Linked DNA regions of Peribacillus simplex NBRC 15720 = DSM 1321. The protein of the gene in region 1 interacts with the protein of each later gene in a pairwise test. Links are inferred from orthologs where the notes say so. Each region holds a gene or a part of one and is shown on either strand. Other genes may lie near its edges.

Region 1 (4,472 bases):
AAAAGTAACGATTGTAAAATAAGAAAACAGACTTGCATCAGTTGAAATTTATCGCTTTAAAGCGATTAGACGAATATGTAAATAGGTTGGGCACCCAACCTATTTTTTGTTACGTTGGAACACTGTATATTTGTTTATTCAGAGTGAATCGAAAGATAAAAAAATTTGAAGAAACAGGTGACCACCATTTATATTTCATCGACAACATTTTGTCGACGTGATGAATAGCATAGCTGACATATACCTTGCTTTGCAATCGTATACTTTGGAAATGAGTTAACCGGAAGTGAAAGAGTACATAAGGCTATTCAGATTCGTGACATAATGGCTGTTAGGTGTAGGATGGAGACGTTACGTGATGTGAATAGCTCCATGTCACGCAATAAGAAGAGGAAAGGTGGAATATTCCTTCGATTCGCAGAAAAATCTTATTGCAAACTTTGCATTTCTTTTCAAAGGGTGGATAGTGGAAATTTGTTTCTTGGATATGTCAATTATGGTGAAGGGAAGAGTTCTTAAAGTCTTCTCGATAGTTGAAATTGGAAAACCTTTCCGTTAACATATACTTAGAATCATATATTAGGAGGTTGTGCATTGTCTTTACAAATCAAAGAAGTTACGAAAAAATTCGGGGATTTCACTGCTGTCAACCAGCTTGATTTAACTATCCCCGAAAAAGAAATGTTCGGTTTTTTAGGGGGAAACGGAGCGGGTAAAACGACCACGTTCAGGATGATACTCGGACTGCTTGACCCTACTGAAGGGGAAGTTATATGGGATGGTAAGAAAATCGATTATACGACCAGTTCATTGATTGGCTATCTTCCTGAGGAACGCGGACTATATCCAAAACTGAAGGTCCGCGATCAAATTGTGTATTTGGCAAGATTAAGAGGGATGAACAAAAAGGATGCTTTGAAAGAGTTGGAGTATTGGCTAGACCGCTTTATGGTACCCGAGTATATCGATAAGCGAGTTGAAGAGCTTTCAAAGGGAAATCAGCAAAAAATCCAGCTGATCGCCTCCATGATCCATAAACCTGAATTACTTATCCTTGACGAACCCTTCAGCGGACTGGATCCGGTGAATGTGGAAATACTGAAGAAAGCTGTCATCGACTTAAGGGACAGCGGCACGACGATCGTTTTCTCGAGTCATCGCATGGAGCATGTTGAGGAGATGTGTGAGCATCTTTGCATCATGCATAAAGGTTCCCCTGTTGTGGCAGGAAAATTAAAAGAAATTAAGCGTTCTTTTGGTAAAAAGAATGTATCAATTAAAGCTGATTTTGACTTATCTTTCTTGGATACTTATTCAGGTGTAACAAAAGTTAAGAACACGATGGAAGGGAAAATTCTTCAAGTCACAGGTGAAGATGTTGCTGAGAATATGATTCGTGATCTTGTTCCAAGAGGTTTCGTCCGGAAGTTCGAATTGGAAGAACCATCGCTGACGGATATTTTCATTGAAAAAGTAGGTGCCGTCTATGAATAACTTTTGGATTGTCCTTTCCCATACATATCTATCAAAATTAAAAACGAAATCCTTTATCATTTCTACAATCATTATGATGGCCCTAATTCTAGTCCTTACGAATATTTCGAATCTTATTGATAAATTTGACAGTGATGATCAGGAAAAGGTTGCCGTCATCGATCAGACTGAAGATAGCTTATTTGATTCTTATAAAAATGCGGTTACAGGTGTGAACGATGACCTATCGATCATTTCCGCCCAGGATGAAAAGGAAGCGGAGAAAATGGTCAGCGCAGAAGAAATCGTTGGGTATCTGTTAATCGAAAAGGATGACAGCCTAGGTTTCAAGGGAACGTATAAAGCGAATCAAATTTCAGATTCTGCAGTAAGTAACGATTTGCTTTTAGCGCTTACCCAATTGAAGGGTCAAATAACTGCGAAGGAATTGAATTTGACAGGGCAGCAAATCGCTCAATTGAATACGCCGCCAGCATTTGATACCATTGCGCTTCAGAAAAATGCAAAAACGGAAGAGGATCTTAATCAAGCACGAGGTCTCGTGTATGTGCTCCTATTTGTCATCTACTTCGGTGTGTTGATGTATGCAACAATGATTGCAATGGAAGTGGCTACTGAGAAAACATCCCGAGTCATGGAAATCCTGATTTCAAGTGTTCCGCCAGTCACACAGATGTTTGCCAAAATAATGGGTGTTGCTTTACTTAGTCTTACGCAAATGATTTTATTTTTTGGAGTGGGCTATTTCTCGATTAAACAAAACTTGACAGGTATGGATGAAGGATTCTTTTCATTTTTCGGTTTCGGCAGCACCGATATCTCAACGATCATATATGCAATCATTTTCGCTTTGCTTGGTTATTTTCTGTACGCGACTCTTGCGGCATGCCTTGGGTCCGTTGTCAGCAAAATTGAAGATGTCCAGCAAATGATTTCACCGATGACCATGTTAGTCGTCATTGCCTTCATGATTGCGATGTTTGGACTAGGGAATCCGTCAGCGAGTTATATTACGATTACATCATTCATTCCATTTTTCACGCCTATGATCATGTTCTTGCGCGTAGGGATGCTTGAAGTTCAGTTCTGGGAAATCGCTATCAGCATTGCTGTGTTAATCTTAACCATTGTTTTACTAGGAATAATCGGAGCAAAAATCTATCGTGGTGGAGTCTTGATGTACGGAAGCTCAAAATCATTGAAAAGCATCAAGAATGCATTACAATTATCAAAGAAAAATTAACATGAAACCTGGATCCTTCATTCCTGATGAAGGTATTCAGGTTTTTTAATAAGATAACATTCAAATAAAAAATATTATGAGAGTTATGAAAAAGGAACGAAAAGTAACATAGATATAAGGGAACATAAATATATTCCATTTATGCAACCACGATTAGGAGTGAACTATAATGAGCAATCTGGTAACGTTGACGATAGCTTCAGAAGCGTTTCTCTTGCTATCCTTCATCATTATTATTTTATCAACCAGGAATCCGAAAAAGAATGTACTCATTGTCATCCTATTCATCATTGGAGCCGCACCGCTTTTATATTTAGCCATAGATCATGTAAAAAACGATTATATGGATGCAAATATAGGATTGGGTCTTGCCTTTATGTATACCTGGATATATAGCGCAGTTGCCTTTATCATTGCCATCATTCTTTTAGTGAAAAAGAAAAGGAATAATAATATTTCTAAAGAACAGTGATTATCGCTTTTTGGAATCTTAATATAAATGAAATAAAAACGCTGAGGAAACATGAACTATCCCCCGAATAACGGACACACATAAAAAAGTGTCCCTTATCCGGGGTTTTTTTATGCTTCAATAGGTGTAATGAGTATGGACGGAGGGTTTCTATGAGTAAGAATATATATTGAATTTCAGATTAAAGAACTTGAAAAGAATCCAACTATCATTAGTGCTTCAGAGCGTTCTATTTCCTATAATCCTGAATTTAAAACAAAAGCTGTTAAGGAATATAAAAAGGGAAATCCCCCTCTCAAATTTTCATGGAACATGGCTTTAATCTCGAAATAATTGGTAATGAACAGCGTTGTCTACAGTGCTGGCGTGATACCTTTGAAAGGTTTGGTGAGGACGGTCCTTACGGAACACCGTGGAAAAGGAAGTACAGGACGCCCTTTCTTCCAAGCCACAGTCTGTAGAGGATCAACTTAGGAAGGCCGAAGCGAGAATCAAATTCCTTGAAGCAGAAAATGACTTTCTAAAAAAGCAAGTTAGAAAGGCGGGCGTTGAAAATGAAATAATTCTAATTGCAACTGAGAAGTTCTATCTGATTGAAAGAACGATCAGGATAAACCAGTTAAAGAAGGCTGTTTCCTATCTATGCAAATTGGCTGGTGTAAGTCGAAGTAGCTACTACGATTGGTTAAAGGCAGCTTCAACCCGTGAGCTATGCCAGAAACAGGATGATTTGGACATAGAATTAATTAAAAATATATTCCTCAGTAAAAAGGAAAAAGTAGGAGCCAACCAAATCAAAATGGTTATGGAAAATGATTATTCGGCCGTCATGAATCATAAGAAAATCAGACGGTTGATGGCTAAGGCAACCAAGGAGCACCATACTTGTCCAACATTCTAAATCGTGAATTCAAACAGAAGGAGCCAGGGGAAATTCTGCTTACTGACATTGCCTATCTTTATTATGGAAAGGGTCAAAAAGCGTAGTAGTCATACGTAAAAGATGCGGCTACAAAAGAAATAGTCACGTACCATTTACCCACGTCATTAGAAATGAATATCGTTTATGAAAAGTTAAACAAGCTAAGGCAGGCTGTGAATCACGAGTTCCATCCGAGTGCAATCCGTGCATTCTGACCAAGGATTCCATTACACCCATCCGCTATTTCAAAACAAAGTGAAGGAACTTGGGCTAACCCAATTCATGTCCTGCAAGGGAAACTGTTGGGATAATGTGCCGATGGAAAGTTTTTTAGATGGAGA
Region 2 (3,692 bases), 2.0 Mb from region 1 along the record:
TAAAAATGGAGACTAGTAATTCTTCCTTAGATTTAAAATAATTATAAAAAGACCCCTTTGCTATCCCACATTTTTCAGCAATTTCCTGAACGGAAGTAGCATGATAGCCTTTTTCCGCGAAAAGCTCTACAGACTTATCTATGATCATCTTATTTTTTTCTTTCATCAAATTCATCCTATCTCTTAAAATTATCAATTGATGACCAATGGGTCACATCTTCCGAATTGTATCCCAAAACCCTTGAAATCACAACGTTAACACTAACGAATATTATCTATTGCAATCATAATCCATATACTATATATTTGAGTCTATGACCGACTAGTCACAATTTTATGTATGGAGGGTACAAGCTTGAATTCAATAATAAAATTTTCATTAAAGAATAAATTGGCAATCTGGTTGCTTACGATCATCATCGTAGCAGCTGGTTTATACTCCGGTTTAAACATGAAACAAGAAACCATTCCAAGCATCTCGACTCCTTTAATAAGCATCTCCACTGTATATCCTGGAGCTGCACCTGAAGAAGTAGCAGATAAACTCACAGACCAGATTGAGCAGAAAGTAACAAATTTGCCAGGAGTCGAATTAGTCAGTTCTTCGTCCATGGCTAATGTCTCTTCCATCCAATTACAATATGATTATGATACGGATATGGACGATGCAGTAAAAGAAGTGAAAGAAGCTTTAGAGAAACTAGAACTGCCTGAGGGAGTGGATGACCCAAGCGTATCTAAATTAGAATTAAACGCTTTTCCTGTCGTCGCACTCAGTGTAACAGATAAGGGTTCGGATTTACCAGCTCTTACAAAAAATGTGGAAGATGTGTTAGTACCTAAACTTGAAGGAATTGACGGCGTGACATCCGTATCAATTTCCGGACAACAAGTAAATGAAGGCAGCCTTGTATTCGACCAGGAAAAGATGGCTCAATACGGGCTCGATGAAGATACCGTAAAGAAGGTTATCCAGGCCGCAAACGTCAACATGCCGCTTGGCATATATAACTTTGATGATAAAGAAAAAACGATCGTTGTGGATGGAAACATCTCCACATTAAAAGACCTGAAAAATATTAAGATACCTTTAACCGGCGGCTCTCAAACTGGAACGCCAACACAAACCGTACCCGAAACCAATCAATTATCTCCTGAAATGGAAACGGGTCCTGCCCAACTACAAAATGTCAAATTATCAGACATTGCCGATGTTAAAATCACCGGTAAGGCTGAATCGATTTCAAGAACAAACGGTAGCGAATCGATTGGGATTCAGGTTACAAGATCGCCTGATGCCGATACAGTCGCAATCGTAGACGACGTAAAAGAAGAAGTATCGAACTTCAAAGAAGAATTTAAAGGCGTAAGTGTACACACTACGCTTGATCAAGCCCAACCGATTAAAGATTCTGTGGAAACCATGATCAGCAAGGCACTCTTCGGCTGTCTGTTTGCAGTCATTGTTATCATGCTGTTCCTTAGGAACTTTAAAACGACTCTCATTTCTGTCATTTCGATTCCATTATCCCTGTTAGCAGCCCTTTTGGTGCTCAAACAAATGGATATTTCATTGAATGTCATGACACTGGGGGCCATGACAGTTGCCATTGGCCGAGTCGTCGATGACTCCATTGTCGTCATTGAAAATATTTATAGGAGAATGGCTTTAAAAGGCGAACAATTAAAAGGCGGCGAATTAATACGATCAGCCACTAAGGAAATGTTCATCCCTATCCTTTCATCGACAATCGTTACTGTAGCCGTATACTTGCCTTTAGCAAGCGTTACAGGACCTGTCGGGGAACTATTCATGCCATTCGCCTTAACAATGGTGTTTGCATTAGTCGCTTCCTTAATAATCGCCATCACACTTGTTCCGGCAATGGCAGACTCTTTATTTAAAAAGGGACTATCTAAAAAAGAATTAAAATCACATGAAGAAAAACCAAGCAAACTATCTGCATTCTACCGAAAAGCACTGGATTGGTCGTTAAACCATAAGTTAATCACTTTCGGTACAGCCATTGTATTATTGGCCGGCAGCTTATTCCTAATCCCAAGCATCGGTGTCAGCTTCATGCCTGCAGATGAAGAAAAAACGATTATCGTCACTTACACTCCCGCACCCGGAGAGTTAAAAGAGGATATTGAAAAGCAAACAGAAAAAGTAGAAAAATACTTCATGGATAAAGACGATGTGAAGACCGTTCAATACACACTTGGTGAAAGCATGATGGGCGGCATGATGGGCGGCTCGAGTAACTCGGCTCTCTTCTATGTACTCTATGATGAAGACACCGAAAATTTCGGGGACAAAAAAGAAACGGTCATAAAAGATTTAACTGAACTTGATTCACCAGGAACATGGAAACAACAAGAATTCACGTCAACAGCAAGCAACGAAACCACACTATTTGTTTACGGAAATACACAAAAAGACATTGAACCGGTAATTGACGATATTCAAAATATCATGAAGAAAAATAAAGATTTAAAAGATGTTGATACAAGTCTTTCCGATGCTTATGAGCAATATACACTAGTTGCAGACCAGGAAAAGCTAAGCGATCTTGGACTGACAGCTGCACAAATTGGTATGTCCATTGCAAACACGAATAAAGATGATGCTATAACTACGATTAAGAAAGATGGAGAAGAAGTCAAAGTATATGTCGAGACAGAAGAAACGGCATTCGAAGACAAAAAAGATCTTGAGAATACGAAAATTTCTTCTCCTATGGGAATGGAAATCCCATTGAAAGAGCTTGTGAAAATCGAAGAAGGCAAAGCTTCCGATACAATCAGCCGCCGCGATGGAAAAATTTATGCCGACGTGTCTGCAACAATCAAATCGGATGATGTAGCAGCAGTAACAGCTGAGGTACAAAAGGAAGTTGATAAATTAGACCTTCCCGCAAGCGTCTCTATAGACTATGGCGGAGTAACGGAAGATATCCAAGAATCATTCACTCAACTTGGTATCGCTATGTTAGCGGCCGTTGCTATCGTATACTTTGTCCTAGTCGTTACTTTCCATGGTGGTTTAGCACCAATAGCCATTCTCTTCTCCTTACCATTTACGGTAATCGGGGCATTGGCAGGGCTATTCGTTGCAGGTGAGACCATCAGCGTTTCGGCAATGATGGGTGTCCTAATGCTTATTGGCATCGTGGTAACCAACGCCATTGTATTAGTGGACCGCGTTATCAAAAATGAAGAATCCGGACTATCTACCAGGGAAGCTTTACTCGAGGCAGGATCCACCCGTCTACGTCCAATCCTGATGACTGCCCTGGCCACAATCGGCGCTTTAATACCTTTGGCAATCGGTGCGGAAGGCAGCGAATTAATATCACAAGGTTTGGGAATTACCGTTATCGGCGGACTGGTGAGTTCTACATTGCTAACACTTGTAATAGTACCGGTAGTATATGAAGTAATAATGAAAATAGGTAAAAAGAAGAAAAAAACAGTTAAGTAAAGAAGAAAAAGAAAGAGGGGATTCCTTATATTAGGAATCCCCTCTTTTTTGATTCAACAATTGATCAATATGCTCTTAATATATTAACCCTCATACTTCAGGACCTCTTTTGACGGAACTTTATTCCCTCTTCATTTAACCTGCCCCGTCTGATAAGACAAAACGTCCTATTCCTCATTTCAAGGAAACTTGTATGTTTTTAAACTTG

What was found. The genes of interacting proteins can lie anywhere in the genome.
Region 2: the proteins of BS1321_RS01645 (region 1) and BS1321_RS10945 interact in binary tests that used the Bacillus subtilis proteins (3 or more experiments, as listed by UniProt). The link is inferred for Peribacillus simplex NBRC 15720 = DSM 1321 from one-to-one orthologs.

What each region holds. Positions count from the first base shown.
Region 1 is NZ_CP017704.1:354,610-359,081, reverse strand. The notes cover bases 613-3,611. They hold BS1321_RS01645 (ABC transporter permease), read left to right. Parts: upstream 613-1,486; coding sequence 1,487-2,737; downstream 2,738-3,611. Other genes in these bases: BS1321_RS01640 (hypothetical protein), read left to right, coding at 2,907-3,209; BS1321_RS01650 (ABC transporter ATP-binding protein), read left to right, coding at 613-1,494. Also shown: BS1321_RS01655 (DeoR/GlpR family DNA-binding transcription regulator), read left to right, coding at 1-22; more of BS1321_RS01650, read left to right, coding at 595-612; BS1321_RS01635 (IS3 family transposase), read left to right, coding at 3,622-4,110.
Region 2 is NZ_CP017704.1:2,309,474-2,313,165, forward strand. What follows is about bases 1-3,684. They hold BS1321_RS10945 (efflux RND transporter permease subunit), read left to right. Parts: upstream 1-355; coding sequence 356-3,484; downstream 3,485-3,684. Other genes in these bases: BS1321_RS10940 (TetR/AcrR family transcriptional regulator), read right to left, coding at 1-166. UniProt on the Bacillus subtilis protein: Required for self-resistance to surfactin, an antimicrobial lipopeptide surfactant produced by B.subtilis. Also required for swarming motility.